Regions from separate parts of the Methylopila sp. 73B genome, predicted to be linked through region 3. Evidence: riboswitches for the same ligand, from Rfam matches in the RefSeq annotation. Region 3 holds a riboswitch; each other region holds the start of a gene.
The links. Region 3 has a riboswitch for cobalamin ahead of bluB (5,6-dimethylbenzimidazole synthase). Riboswitches for the same ligand answer to the same signal wherever they lie in the genome.
Positions count from the first base shown of each region.

Region 1: linked by a shared signal. The riboswitch ahead of K244_RS0104285 (CbtB-domain containing protein) and the one ahead of bluB (5,6-dimethylbenzimidazole synthase) in region 3 are both predicted to bind cobalamin.
Region 2: linked by a shared signal. The riboswitch ahead of K244_RS0111035 (TonB-dependent receptor) and the one ahead of bluB (5,6-dimethylbenzimidazole synthase) in region 3 are both predicted to bind cobalamin.

Region 1 covers NZ_JAFV01000001.1:887,427-892,397, reverse strand. The annotation lists gene K244_RS0104295 (hypothetical protein) at 2-382, shown strand; gene K244_RS0104290 (Zn-dependent hydrolase) at 400-1,650, shown strand; cobalamin riboswitch at 1,728-1,935, shown strand; gene K244_RS0104285 (CbtB-domain containing protein) at 1,971-2,153, shown strand; gene K244_RS0104280 (CbtA family protein) at 2,167-2,919, shown strand; gene cobU (bifunctional adenosylcobinamide kinase/adenosylcobinamide-phosphate guanylyltransferase) at 2,927-3,478, shown strand; gene cobW (cobalamin biosynthesis protein CobW) at 3,475-4,515, shown strand; gene cobN (cobaltochelatase subunit CobN) at 4,662-4,971, shown strand, end outside.
Region 2 covers NZ_JAFV01000001.1:2,274,077-2,279,047, forward strand. The annotation lists gene K244_RS0111035 (TonB-dependent receptor) at 1-1,669, opposite strand, end outside; cobalamin riboswitch at 1,788-1,988, opposite strand; gene K244_RS0111040 (Na/Pi cotransporter family protein) at 2,069-3,724, opposite strand; gene K244_RS0111045 (aspartate aminotransferase family protein) at 3,960-4,971, opposite strand, start outside.
Region 3 covers NZ_JAFV01000001.1:3,072,064-3,077,034, reverse strand. The annotation lists gene denD (D-erythronate dehydrogenase) at 1-63, shown strand, start outside; gene K244_RS0114745 (heme-binding protein) at 439-1,161, shown strand; cobalamin riboswitch at 1,298-1,482, shown strand; gene bluB (5,6-dimethylbenzimidazole synthase) at 1,557-2,264, shown strand; gene K244_RS0114735 (hypothetical protein) at 2,277-2,777, opposite strand; gene K244_RS0114730 (TIGR00645 family protein) at 2,880-3,422, opposite strand; gene K244_RS0114725 (thioredoxin domain-containing protein) at 3,658-4,296, shown strand; gene K244_RS0114720 (energy transducer TonB) at 4,578-4,971, opposite strand, start outside.

The DNA.
Region 1 (4,971 bases), 2.2 Mb from region 3:
GATGACGCTTCCCGACAGATCCCCCACCCCTCGCCCCTCCGACGACCGCCCCCTGAGCCGCGCCGCCTTCTTCGGATGGGGCCTCGGTTTCATCAGCCTGATCGCGCTGTCTGTGGTCGGCCTCGGCCACAGCCCGCAGATCCGCGGCGCAGCGAACCTGCGCTACGCGATCGTCGTCGTGCTCGTGGCCGCCGCGCTCGCCGCCGCCATCGTCATGCTGGCGCGCGCCGAGGCCGCGACCCGCGTGGGCGACGCCTTCCGGCGCTTCGGCGTGGCGTTCGGAGCGACGGCGCTCGTGCTGTTCGTCTGGGAGGCGATCGCGGTCGGCCGGGGGCTCTCCCCTTCGCCGGTCGGCATCGTCGCCGCCCTGCTCGGCTACTGATCCTCCGGAGGCATCCCATGGCGACGCCCACCACTCACAACCTTGCCGTCGACGGCCGGCGGCTCTGGGACGCAATCCACGAGACCGCGGCCTTCGGCGGCACGCCCAAGGGCGGCGTGCGGCGGCTGACGCTGTCCGACGAAGACCGTCAGGTGCGCGACTGGTTCCGCGCGGCCTGCGAGGCGCTCGGCTGCGCGGTGACGGTGGACGACATGGGCAACATGTTCGCCCGCCGGCCGGGCCGTCGCGACGACCTCGCGCCGATCGCCTTCGGCTCCCACCTCGACACCCAGCCGACCGGCGGCAAGTTCGACGGCGTGCTGGGCGTTCTGGCGGGGCTCGAGGTCCTCCGCACTCTTCACGACGCCGGCTACGAGACCAATGCGCCGCTGGAGTTGGTAAACTGGACCAACGAGGAAGGCTCGCGCTTCGCCCCAGCCATGCTCGCATCGGGCGTGTTCGCCGGCGCGATCGCGAAGGAGACGGCGCTCGCCCAGACCGACCGCGAGGGCGCGACCTTCGGAGCCGAGCTCGAACGCATCGGCTACCGCGGCGACGAGCCCTGCGGGGCGCGGACGTTCTCCGCCTTCTTCGAGCTCCACATCGAGCAAGGGCCGATCCTGCAGGACGAGGACAAGATGGTCGGCGTGGTCGAGGCCGTGCAGGGCATCCGCTGGTACGAGATCACGCTCATCGGCCAAGACGCCCATTCCGGCGCGACGCCGATGCGGCTCCGCCGCGACGCGCTGGTCGGCGCCTCGCGCGTGGTGGCGGCGGTCGATCGCATCGGCCGGGCGCGGCCGGACTGCGTCGGCACCGTCGGCCTGATGGAGGTCAAGCCGAACTCCCGCAACGTCTCCCCCGGCGAGGTCTTCCTCACCGTCGACTTCCGCTCGCCCGACGACGCCAAGGTCGCGGCCATGGAGGCCGACCTCATCGCGGCGGTCGCGGAGATCACGTCGGACCTCGGCCTCGAAGGCGCGCCGGTCCGCATCTGGGACCAGCCCGCGACGATCTTCGACGCCGAATGCGTGGCGGCGGTCGAGGCCGCGGCTGAGGCCTTCGGCCAAGGCTCGCGCAGGATGGTCTCCGGCGCCGGGCATGACGCCGCCTACGTGGCGCGGGTGGCGCCGACCGCGATGATCTTCGTGCCGTGCAAGGACGGGATCAGCCACAACGAGGCCGAAAGCTCCACGCTGGAGCAGTGCGCCGCCGGCGCCCAGGTCCTGCTCGACGCCGCCCTTCGCTACGACCGGAAGTTCGGCTAAGGCGTGGTCCGCTGACGGCACCCATCCTACGAACGGCGGCTGCGCTTTCCGTTGTCCCGCCCTCCGTCGTCTGCTACGCCTCGGTCATTCGCTTCGGCGTCCTTCGGGACCTCTGAGGGAATCCGGTGGGACGCGCCTCGGCGCGTCGAATCCGGAGCTGCCCCCGCAACTGTGAGCGGCGAGCGGCGCGCCAAGGACCATGGCCACTGGGTTTCGACCTGGGAAGGCCGGCGCGACCGCCGCGACCCGCGAGCCAGGACACCTGCCGGAACCGCGAGCAACCGCCAACGCCCTCGGTGGGAGGGCACATGAGGCCTGTGATGACCGACCTGACCCGTTCCCCGACCCGCGCCGGCGCCCTCTCCGCGACCCGCGCGCTGCCGATCGTCTGCGCCTTTCTGCTTGGCGTGATCGTAATTGGCGGGACCGGCTTCGCGCAGATGGCGGCCGCCCACAACGCGGCGCACGACCACAGGCATTCCATCGGCTTTCCCTGCCACTGAGGGAATCACCAAGATGACCCTCTTTCGCACCATCGTCCTTCTCGCGGCGCTGGTGGGCTTCGGCGCGGGCGTCGTCCTGACCGTCGTCCAGCAGTTCGGCGCCCAGCCGCTGATCGTGAAGGCGGAAGTCTTCGAGCAGGCGCGCTCCGAGGCGTCGGCGCCAAAGCCCCACGACCATGAAGCCTCTGGCGTCCATGACCACCTCGCGGCGTCCGCCGCCGACGTGGCGGCGGCCGAAGCCCACGAGCACGGCGGCGGCGACGAATGGGCGCCCGCCGACGGGGCCGAGCGCTTCCTCTGGACGCTCGCCGCCAACGTCGTCAGCGGCGTCGGCTTCGCGTTGCTGCTTGTGGCCGCGAGTGAGCTCAAGGGCGGCCTGACTTCGTGGCGCGAGGGCCTGTTCTGGGGCCTCGCCGGCTTCGCGGTGTTCACGCTCGCGCCCTCCATCGGCCTGCCGCCGGAGGCGCCTGGCGTCGAAGGGGCGCCGCTGATGGACCGCCAGATCTGGTGGATCGGCACGGCGATCGCGACCGCGGCCGGCCTCGCCCTGCTCGCCTACGGCCGCTCGCCCATGGCTGCGCTCGGCGCGATCGTGCTGATCGCCGCGCCGCACGTGATCGGCGCGCCACAGGCGACCGAAGCGCCGGCCATCCCGCGCGATCTGGAGCACGACTTCGTGGTGGCGGTGATCGTCACCGGCTTCGTGTTCTGGGCGGCGATCGGCGTTCTCGCCGGCGCCCTGCGCGGGCGCTTCGCGGCGGCCTGACGGGACGATGCCCATCCCCGCGCGCCGCGGGACCGTCACCCTCGTCCTCGGCGGCGCGCGCTCTGGAAAGAGCCGCTTCGCCGAGGGGCTGGTGACGGCGACCGGGCTCGACCTCGTCTATGTCGCAACGGCGCAGGCCTTCGACGACGAGATGCGGGAGCGGATCGCCCGTCACCGCGCCGACCGCGCCGGCGAGGGCTGGCGCACGGTCGAGGCGCCGCTGGCGCTCGCGGGCGTCGTCGCCGCCGAATCCGCGCCCGGGACGGCGCTGCTGGTCGACTGCCTGACGCTGTGGCTGACCAACGTGATGCTGGCGGATCTCGACGTGGAGCGCGAAGTCGATGGCCTGCTCGTGGCGCTCGGCGCCGCGCAAGCTCCCGTCGTCCTGGTCTCCAACGAGGTAGGCTACGGCATCGTCCCCGAGAACGCGCTGGCCCGCGCCTTCCGCGATCATCAGGGCCGGCTGAACCAGCTTGTCGCCGCGATCGCGGACCGCGTGACGCTGGTGGCGGCGGGCCTCCCCCTCAATCTCAAGCTCCCGAAGGAGCCGACCCCATGACCGCATCCCACAAGATCCCCGCGACCGTCGTCACCGGCTTCCTCGGGGCCGGCAAGACCACGCTGATCCGCCACCTGCTGCAGAACGCCGGCGGCCGGAAGATCGCGCTGATCGTCAACGAGTTCGGCGACGTCGGGATCGACGGCGACGTGCTGCGCGCCTGCGAAAGCGAGGCCTGCCGCGAGGAGGACATCGTCGAGCTCGCGAACGGCTGCATCTGCTGCACCGTCGCCGACGACTTCATCCCGACCATGGAGAAGATCCTCGCCCGCAACCCGACGCCGGACCACATCGTGATCGAGACCTCCGGCCTCGCCCTGCCCCAGCCGCTGGTGCGCGCCTTCCGCTGGCCGGAAATCGCGACCCGCGTGACGGTGGACGGCGTGGTGACCGTGGTCGACGGCCCCGCGGTCCGCGACGGCCGCTTCGCCCACGACGAGGAGGCGGTCGCCGCCCAGCGCGCCGCCGACCCCAACGTCGATCACGAGAACCCGATCGAGGAGCTGTTCCAGGACCAGGTCCGTTCGGCCGACCTCATCATCGTGCACAAGGCCGACCGCCTGTCGGAAGACGAGATCGAAGCCGTGAAGGCCGACGTGCTGACGCATTCCAGCGCCGGCGTGCGCGTGGTGTCCGCCGCCAACGGCGACCTGCCGGCCGACGTGCTGCTGAGCCTCGCCTCGGGCGTCGAAGACAAGATCGACGCGCGCCCCACGACCCATGAGCTCGAGGGCGAGGTGCAGCACGACCACGACGACTTCGAGAGCTTCATCGCCGAGACGCCCGAGGCCGCCGACGCCGGCGAACTGGAGGCGCGGGTGCGCCGCGTGCTCGAGGCGCACGACGTGCTGCGGCTGAAGGGCTTCGTGCCGGTGGCGGGCAAGACCGCGCGGCTCGTGGTGCAGGCGGTCGGGACGCGCGTCGACACCTATTTCGACCGCGCCTGGAAGCCCGGCGAAGCGCGGCTGGGCCGGCTGGTGGTGATCGGCGAGAAGGGCGTGGACCAGGCCGCGATCGCGAAGGCGTTGGCGGGGTGAAGCGGATGCCGTCATCCCGGCCGAGGCGTCAGTCGAGAGCCGGGATCGTCATGAGGAAGCGGCGCTTCGTTCTGAAGACGGTCCCGGCTCTGCGCGGCTGCGCCGCGCCGGCCGGGACGACGCGCGCCTCCATCGAGGAGATCTGAATGCACCTCCTGAAGGCCCAAGGGCAGCCGATCGGCGACGGGACGGAGGCGGTCGATCTCGACCTGACGCCGGCCGACGTCGTGATCGTCTCCGCGGCCGACACGGAGATCGCGGGCCTTGCCCGCGCGCATGCTGCGCTCGGCGACGGGGCGCCGTCGCTGCGGCTCGCGAGCCTGCAGAAGTTGCGCCACAACATGTCGGTCGATCTCTTCCTCGAGAAGACGGTCGCGCGCTCCAAGCTGCTGGTGCTGCGGCTCCTCGGCGGCGCCGCCTACTGGCCCTACGGGGTCGAGGAGGCGGTCCGCATGG
Region 2 (4,971 bases), 800 kb from region 3:
CGCCGTCTGTGAACGTGTAAGCGGCGCGGACGCTGACATCCGCGAAAGGCCTCACCGTCAGGCCGAGTTCGACGCCGTCGATTTTGGATTTGCCCGCGAGGTTGACCGGCTGACCCGCGCCTTTCGCCGGGACGAACTCACTGGAGATCAAGTCCTTCACGCGTTGCTGGAAATAGGTCGCGTCGAGGACCACGCGGTCGTTCCAGAACGGCTGGTCGAAGCCGACGTCCCAGCCCTGCGCCCTCTCCGGCGTGAGGTTCTCGTTCGAGACGAAGTTGTCGGCGAAGCCGAACAGCTCGAAGGTCGTCGGGTTCTTCAGGCCCGTGCCGTAGGAGGCCCGGATCTTGGTCTTCGAGCGCTGGAAGGTGTAGGCGCTCGCCAGACGAGAGGTCGTGTCGTCCTCGAACCGGTCGTTGAAGTCGTGTCGGATGCTGCCAGTCACGAACAGGCTGTCGAACAGGCCGAGCTGGTACTGTCCGACGAGACCCGCGTTGTCGATGTGCTGCTTGACGGTGGGCGCGCGCTGAGACGGAAACTGCGTGAAACTGTCTACGGCGTCGCGCGTGTGATCGGCGCCGAAGGTCACCACGTGGCTCGCCGGCAGCCCTGCTTCGGTCGCGAAGCGGTAGTTCGTCTGGTAGTCGAACCGCGTCATCTCGCCGACGGTCGCGAAGGTCTTCGCACCGTCGCCGTCGAAGCTGCGGCGGTCGGAGTTGGTGTAGCTCAGCCCCGCGACATGGCCCCAGGCGCCGTCGAGCAGCGTCGCCGTCATCTGCGCGCGGCCGTAGAACTGCTTGCCCTTTTCGGTGTCGCGAGTGTCGACGGAGGCCGCAAAGGGCGATCCGTCGGAGGCGGCTCCGAAGCCGTCGCGATCGGCCTTGAAGTCGGTGTAGCGGGCGACGCCGGTGAACTCGAGGAGCTCATTTGGCCGAACCGAGACCTTGGCGAGGCCTGTTCCGCTTTGGTAGCCGTCGCGGTCGAGCGAGGAGGTCGGCGCGAAGGCGTCGAAGCGTTTGGCGGTCGAGATCCCGCTCGTGCGATAGCCCTGGCCGGCGATGAGATAGTCATAGGCTTGCGTTCCGCCGGACACGGAGGCCGTGCCGGTGAGGGCGCCGAACGAACCGCCCTCGATGTTCGCCCGGAAGCGCGTCGGTCCCGGCTCGCCCTTGCGGGTCGTGATGTTGATCACGCCGCCGACCGCGTCGGAGCCGTAGAGCGCGCTCTGTGGACCCCGCAGCACGTCGACGCGCTCGACTTCGAGATTGAGCAGGTTGGCGAAGTCGAACTCCGCGCTCGTGCCCGGATCGTTCATCCGGATCCCGTCGACGATGACGAGCGTCTGGTTGCCCTCCGATCCGCGGATGCGGACCTGGGTCAGGGCGCCGAGCGGACCGGTGCGGTTGACGGCGACGCCGGGGAGTTCGCGCAGGACGTCGGAGACGACGCGGATCTGGCGGCGCTTCAGTTCCTCGCCGGAGATCGAGGAGACCGCGCTGCCGATCGCGGCGGCCGGGCCCTCGACCCGGTTCGCGGTGACCGAGATCTCTTCGAGCGCGGTGGAGTCGTCGGCGGGCGCCTGCTGGGCGGCCGCTGAGGCGGCGAGGACGGAGGAAACGGCGAGGACGGCGGCCGCGTGGGCGCGCCGTGGGCGGGACAACAGGTTGGACATGGAGACCCCGAGCGGGACGAGTGGCACGTCACCGCGAACTCGAGGTCTTGCCGCAAACGCACGTCACGTGCGCCGACGGTTCGCCCACCATCGGTGCACCCCGCCCGACGCGTTCGCGTGTGACCACACGACTGACGGCAGGTCTCCTGGCTCACGGGTCGCCGCGCTGGTCGTCGCCTTCCCGGGACCGAAGGCCCAGTGGCTGAGTGACGAAGCGCTCGCCGTTTACAGTAGCGGGGGCTGCCGCGGCATGAGGTCGTTAGACCCGCACCGCGTTCCCTTTTGATCCCCGAGGGGAACCGTCGCGGCGGACGCTATGGCGGACATGTCGCGGCTGTCAATTGGCGCTGCGGCCGACTCGGGACCTCAGCTCCCGCCCATCAACAGGAGCGACGCCGGTCAGGACCGCCCCGGCGCCAGCCGGCTCGCGCGAAGCTGGCCGTCGCTCTCGAGCAGGCCGTGGACGGTCGCTGCGATGTGCGCCTCGATGCGCTTCAGGTCGCGCGTGATGTCGAGCTGCAGCGCGCTGGTCTCGATCTGGTCGGCGCGGCCCGACCGCATCTCGGCGAAATGGCGTTCGGTGGCCTCGCGCTCCAGTTCGCGGAACTGCTCCTTCTCTGCGACCAGCCGCCGGGCGGCCTGGTGGTCGCCCGACATGAACACCGCGACCGCGAGGCGCAGGTGCTCGCACAGCCGCGCGTGCATGGCGTCGATGCGCTGGATCGCGGCCGGCGGCAGCAGGCGTTTGTCGCGGATGCGCTGCGCCGCCATCTCCATCAGGTTCTTGTCGACGATGTCGCCGATGTGCTCGAGGTTGATCGCGAGAGCGAGCGTGGCGAAGACCCTTTGGGTCTCCTTGTCGCTCAGCCGGTCGTGGTCGATCGCCCCGATGTAGAGCTGGATCTTGTCGTAGAGCGTGTCGAGCACGTCGTCGGTGCGGCTGACGTTGAGCACGCGGCCGATGTCGTCATGGGCGAAGGCGCCCTGCGAGCCCTTCAGCATGCCCTCCACCACGTCCGCCATATGCAGCACCTCGCGCGCGGCGTTGGCGAGCGCGACCGAGGGCGTCGAAAGCGCGGCCTCGTCGAGGTACAGCGGCGTGGCGGGATCGCCTTCCGTCGGCCGGTCGGGCAGCGCGCGCTTGAGAAGCGCCGCGAGCTGCGGCAGCAGGCCGATGAACAGCGCGGCGGTGGCGAGGTTGAAGGCGAGATGGCCAAGCGCCGCGAGCCGCGCCGGATCGGCGTCGACGACGGACAGCGCTTGTGCGATCGGGCCCAGGAACGGCAGCGCCAGCGCGCAGCCGACGAGGCGGTTGGCGAGATTGCCGAGCGGCGCCCGAAGCTTCGCGGGCGCGCCGCCCATGGCGTCGATCAGCGGGTTGAGCGCGCTGCCGAGGTTGCAGCCGAGCACCATGGCGAGCGCCGCCTCGGTCGAGATCACGCCCGCGCCCGCGAGCGACATCACGAACAGCATGGCCGCGACCGAAGAGTGCGCGGCCCAGCTCAAGGCGGCGGCCAGCAGCACCGTGATCAGCGGCTCCTCGGTCAGCGCGCCGAGCAGCATCCGGAGCGTGGCCGAAGCCTCGATCGGCCGCATGGTCTCCACCAGCAGATGCAGCGCGAGCAGCATCAGGCCGAGGCCGATCGCGGTCTGCGCCAGGTCGCGGACGAGGCTGGACCGCCCCCGGCGGTAGACTGCGACGCCGAGGAACAGCAGCAGCGGGAAGACATAGGACACGTCGAAGGACGCGACCTGCACGATCAGCGTGGTGCCGACGTTCGCGCCCAGCATCATGGCGAGGGCCGGGGCGAGCTCCACGGCCCCTGCCCCGCTGAAGGAGGCGATCATCAGGGCGGTCGCGGTCGACGACTGCAGCAGGGCCGTGACGCCGACGCCGGCCAGGAAGGCGCGGCCGCGGTTGCGCAGGGCCTCGCCCAGCATGTGGCGCAGGTCGCTGCCGAAGGCGCGCTGCACGCCGCTGCTGACCACGTGCACGCCCCAGAGCAGAAGCGCGACCTCGCCCAGCAGTTCGATCAGGACGTGGGTGGCGCTCATGCTGTCGCGACGCTGCGCGCGTGTCCCGGCCTTGAGCCGGAACCCAGACGCGCTGCGCTCCACGGTTCTCGGCCCGACGTCTCCGCCCCCTCCCCCTTGCGGGGAGGGTAAGGGTGGGGGTGGTCCAGAACCGAACGCCGTGGGTCGGCACAGAGCGGCATGGGGGTCGGCGACGTGTCCGGAACCACCCCCACCCCCGGCCCCTCCCCGCAAGGGTGAGGGGGGAAGGCCCGGCTCAATCTCCCCTCTCGGCGAGCGCGCCGTCGATCGCCGTCTCCAGCCGGTCGAGCGCGAGCGCCATCTCGTCGCGCGTCAGGGTCAGCGGCGGCGTCAGGGTGATGACGTTGCCCATCGTGGTCTTGAACGACAGGCCGAGGTCCAGCGCGCGGTACATGATGTCCTCCGCAAGCGCCCCGTCAGGGTCGGACCCGCCAGTCTTCACCATCTCGACGCCCAGCAAAAGCCCCCTGCCCCGCACGTCGCCCATGACCTCGCGGCGGCTGCTCATGTCTTTCAGGCGCTCCAGCGCGTAGGCGCCGACGGCGGCGGCGTTCTCGACCAGCCCTTCGTCCTCGATAATCTCGATCGTCGTCAGCGCGGCGCGCGTTGTGACCGGGTTCTTCTCGTGGGTGTAATGGCCGAAAGCCCAATCCTGCGCGACATCGAGCTCCGATCGGGCGATCAGCGCCGCGATTGGCAGGATGCCGCCCCCGAGCGCCTTGCCGGTCACCAGGATGTCGGGCGCGACGCCGTCGTGCTCGCAGGAGAACATGCGGCCGGTCTTGCCGAGCCCGGTCGGGATCTCGTCGAAGATCAGCAGCACGCCGTGGCGGTCGCAGATCGCGCGCACCTCGCCCCAGAAGCCGGGCGGCGCCACGTAGGGCACCGCGCGCGTCGGCTCGGCGACGAGCGCCGCCACGTCGCTGTCGCGCGACAGCACGTAGTCGATCATCCGGGCGCAGGCCGCCCCGCTCGCCTCCGGCGTCGTGGTCCCATAGGGGCAGCGATAGCCGCCGAAGGGCGCGACCTGCAGCGCGCCCGCGACCAGCGGCGCCGCGGGACCTGAGCGGAACAGCATCTCGCCGGACATGGCGCCGGCCCCGACGCCCGCGCCGTGGAAGGCGTCCCAGAACGACAGCGTCTTGAACCGGCCGGTCGCGATCCGCGCCATCTTCACCGCCAGCTCGATCGCGTCGGAGCCGCCGGTCGTGAACAGCACCTTCGAGAGCGTTCCGGGCGTGATGGAC
Region 3 (4,971 bases):
AGCTTCGAGGCGATCGTCCGCGCGCACATCGAGGACGAACTCGGCGGGTCCTTCGTGGCGTAAGCCGCTCCGCTTGGGGCGCGGACTTCAACTCTGCGAAAGCGAGGCCGCGCCCTTCTGGCGGCGACCGTCGGCCTCACGGCCCGTCGGCCGCGGGCCGTGAAGCCGACCCAAACGCCATCCAATCCGGACGAGTTCAAAAGCACGTAGGTTGTCTTTCGCTACCAATTTTGATTGACAAAAGCAGCCGGCGGAGCTTCCCTTCCACCGTTGGTCTTTGTTTGGATACCCATCTGGCTGATTAATATCCCCCGAATTGTTGCGTGAATAGTTGAGATGCCCGGTCGACACGGTCGGCCCTGTGCGTTGACGTGCTTTTGCTGACGCGTCGACTGCGAATGCAGTTCTTCAAACAACGACACTTTCCGGGGAAACGCCATGAACTTGCAGAAAATGGGGCGCGCGTTTGCGTGCACGCTGACCGTGGCTGGCTTTGCCGCCGTCGCGCATGTCGACGCTGCTCAAGCCGAAGATTGCCCGGTCACTCACGCGGCGCTGAGATCAGCGCTTCTCCAGGCCGACGAAGTCGATTCCACCGGCTTGAACAACCACTACTGGGCGGTCGTGGTGAACCGTAGCGGGACGGTGTGCGCCGTCGCCTACTCAGGACCGACCGTTGGATCCCAATGGCTGCTCAGCCGTCAGATCGCCGCCGCCAAGGCGTTCACCGCGAACGGCCTCAGCCTTGACGGTGCGCCGATCTCGACGGCGATGCTGTACCCTTGGGTGCAGGGCAGCCCGAGCGGCGGCAATCCCCTCTTCGGTCTCGCGGCGGGCAACCCGCTGGATGGGGACGCCGTCTACGACGGCGACTACGCCAAGTTCGGAACGCCGGAGGACCCGCTGATCGGCAAGCGCGTCGGCGGCACGATCACCTTCGGCGGCGGACTTGGTCTCTACAGCGGCAACACCGCGGTCGGCGGGCTCGGGCTGTCGGGGGACACGGCCTGCGCCGATCATTCAACAGCGTTCCGCACGCGGAACAGGCTGGCGAGAACGCCGACCAACGTCGCCGACAAGATGATCTTCGACAACACGAACGGACATCCGCATTGCCCGAACGATAGGGGCACCGCAGGCGTAACTGTCCCGGCATCCTGACGCCGCCAACGAGCGGGTCGCGCCGCAGGTGATTGTTCCCGCCCGCCGCACGACAGGCCCCTGTGAGGCGCGCCGCGCGACGTGCGGCGCGCTGGGTCCACGACCATCGGCGGCTTGGCCGTCGCGGCGCGGGCGGCTAGCATCCGCATCGTTCGGTGCCCGCGCGAGCGGGAGAATCGGAAACGCGGTGCGAACCCGCGGCGTGCCCGACGCTGTGAGGGGGACCGGGACGGCATGACGCCACTGGCCGACAAGGCCGGGAAGGCGCCGCGCCCGGGACGATCCCGAGCCAGAAGACCGGCCGGACGCCAGAGCCATGACCGCGCGGACGGCGGGAGGGGCGTTGCATTCGCTGAAGAGGAGCGAAAGCGATGTCGCTTGCCGTGACGTCTCCGATGCCCCTGCCGCAGGGCGACCAGACCTCGGACCTTGCGCCGGCGGGGGCGTTCTCCGAAGCCGAGCGGGGCGCCGTCTACCGCGCCATCGAGACCCGCCGCGACGTGCGGAACGAGTTTTCGGCGCGCCCGGTGCCGGACGACGTCTTGCGGCGCATCCTCGCCGCGGCCCACGCCGCGCCCTCGGTCGGGCTGATGCAGCCCTGGAACTTCATCCTCATCCGCGATCCGCAGACGCGCGGCCGCGTCCACGAGGCGTTCACGCTTCGCAACGCGGAAGCCGCCGAACGGTTCGAGGGCGCGCGCGGCGATCATTACCGCAGCCTGAAGCTCGAAGGCATCCTGACCGCGCCGCTCAACATCTGCGTCACCTGCGACCGGGACCGCGGCGGGCCGCAGGTCCTCGGCCGCACGCACCAGCGCGACACCGACCTCTACAGCACGGTCTGCGCCGTGCAGAACCTGTGGCTCGCGGCGCGGGCGGAGGGGGTCGGGGTCGGCTGGGTCAGCATCTTCGACCCGGAGGATCTGAAGCCTCTGCTCGGCGTGCCGGAGCGCGCCGTGGTCGTCGCCTATCTCTGCGTGGGCTACGTCGATGAACTCTTCGTCCGGCCCGAGCTCGAGGCGCGGCGTTGGGCGCGACGGTCGCCGCTCGACGACGTGGTGTTCGAGGAGCGCTGGGGCGAGAGGCCCACTCAGGCCGAGTGAGGGCCCCGCCGGTTACGGTTTCGCCTGCGCCTTGGCGCAGCCGGCGACGCCTTCGAGCGCTTCGCTTGATCCTGTCGATGCGAAGGACGTGGAGACGCCCTCGATCGCGACCGACACGGCCTTGGCGGTCCGAAGAGCGCCAACAAGCTTGGCCAGGGCGGCGGGGTCGGCGCCTTGGCCAAGCGTCAGTTCGCCCTCCGACGCGGTCATGGGCAAGGCGACCGCGAGGCCGTCGGCGACAAACTGCGCCTCGACTGTCTGGCGCGTCGCGGCCTGGCCCTTGATGGAGGCCAGCACCACGCGCGCCGAGGCGCCCTTTTGGACATGGGGCCCGCCGCCCTCGCCGCAGGAGAACGAGAGCACGTCGCCGCCCTTGGTGGAGACCGCCGCCCAGTGCGCGCCCATCTGGTAGCCGGAGTTCCAGACCTCGGGGGCGTCCTGCGCCGATGCGGCGGTCGGGCCGAAGGCGAGCAAGGAGAGCGCGACGGCGGGCGAGAGGCGGGCTGAGATCATGGCTCGGGTCTCCTGCGGCGCGGATGGACCGCAGGAGTCATCGCCCGATCACGCTGGCGGAATCAACCCTGGCCGCGGCGACGCCCGGAGCCTGCGCGCCGCTCAGTGCTCCTGCTGCGTCATCTTGTCGACGAAGGCGATGCCGATGGCCGAGAGGATGAAGATCGAATGGATGATGGTCTGCCACATCACGCCTTCGGAGGTGAGCCCGCCGGGCACGCCGATCTTGCCGGCCTCGATGAAGGTGCGCAGGAGGTGGATCGACGAGATGCCGATGATCGCCATGGCGAGCTTCACCTTCAGCACGCCGGCGTTGACGTGGCTCAGCCATTCTGGCTGGTCGGGGTGGCCGGCGAGGCCGAGGCGCGACACGAAGGTCTCGTAGCCGCCGACGATCACCATCACGAGCAGGTTCGAGATCATCACGACGTCGATCAGGCCGAGCACGGTCAGCATGATCTGCTGCTCGGTGAAGGAGGTGGCGTGGCTCACGAGGTGCCACAGCTCCTTTAGGAATTGGAACACGTAGACGCACTGCGCGAGGATCAGGCCGAGATAGAGCGGCAGCTGGAGCCAGCGCGAGCTGAAGATGACAAGAGGCAACGGACGCAGGCGGCCTGCGGACAGGGGCTTTTCAGCGGACAAGGTCGGGTTCCGGAGTTGATGACGGTCGGCGATGCGCCGAGGGCCCCGGATAGCATGCGGCGCGGCGGTCCCGGGCGACCGCTCGAAGACGTGAAGCGCGGCGGTTCGCCGCCGTCCGACGACCGATGGACCCCCCGGGGGCAAATCGAGCGCTCGCCTATTCGTGATCTCCGCCCTCTTGAACCGGCGCCCCGCGATGGCGTCACGGTGTGCGTGAAACTCGGGAGGATGAAGGATGATCGGCCAAAGCCGTCGAACGCTGCTCGCCGCCATGGGCGCGGCCCCGCTGAGCCTTGCCTTGGGCGTCGCGCCGTTGCGGGCGCAAACCGTCGACGAGGCCGCTCTCGCCAAGCCGGGGCCGCTCCCCGAACAGGCGTTCGGACCGGCCGACGCCAAGGTCAAGGTGATCGAATACGCGTCGATCACCTGCCATCACTGCCTGAACTTCCACCTCAACACTTGGCCGCAGATCAAGGCGAAGTACGTCGATCCCGGCAAGATCCGCTTCGTCATGCGGGAGTTCCCGACGAACGCGCTCGCGGCCGGCGGCTTCATGCTGGCGCGCTGCGCGCCGGAGGATCGCTGGTATTCGACGATCGACCTGCTCTACCGCAGCTCCGAAACCTGGGCGCACGCGCCCGATCCGGTCGCGGAGCTCAAGCGGGTCATGAAGCAGGTCGGCATGACCAACGAGGCCTTCGAGGCCTGTCTCTCCAACCAGAAGCTGCTCGACGACGTCAACACGGTGGCCCGCGGCGGCGCGGTCGCCGGCGTGACGGGCACCCCGACCTTCTTCTTCAGCGGCGGGCGGAAGGAGCAGGGGGCGCTGACTCTCGAGCGCTTCAGCGCGATCGTCGACCCGATGCTGGCCTGACGGCGGGTGCGGCGGAACGGCTTGAAAAACCATCGAACCCCGCTCAGGAAAAATTTCCAGCCTCAGAGAATGAGGGGTTGCAGCATACGATGCTCCACGTCGCCTCAGGTTGGCGAAATTGTGCCCGGCTGACTGACGCTCGGCCGCTGTTGGCCGAATGGAGGGAACTCGTTGACCGTGGCGGTCGCGCGTACCTCCTCATGGCGCATCGACTCCTCCGGGGCCTGCCGCCGAGCCGGAATGGACTGAAGTGCGTCCATTTCTGAGTAGCAGGACCGTGCTCAACGTACGCTGAACTGCACCGGCGCCGTGATCATGCGCCGGGCCTGCGGCGGCGGCGCGGGCACAGGCGAGGCGCGCCGGACCAGCGCCAGAACGGCCTGATCGAGCTCGGAATGGCCGGACGAGCGGGCGAGCGAGATTGACAGCACGTTGCCCTCGCCGTCGATGCGGAACCGCACATAGGCCGTCCCCGTCTCCCCGCGGGCGCGAGCGGCGGAGGGATAGAGCTTGCGCCGCTCGAGGTGCGCCATCAGGCGGGCCTGCCACGTGACGGGGCTTTCGCCGGCGGCGCCGGACGCGCTCGCGGAGGCGGCGGTTCGGTCCGACAGCGCGACCGGCGCGCTCGCCTGCTCCCTGTCGGCGGAGGCCTGACGCGGAGCGCTCGGAGCCGGG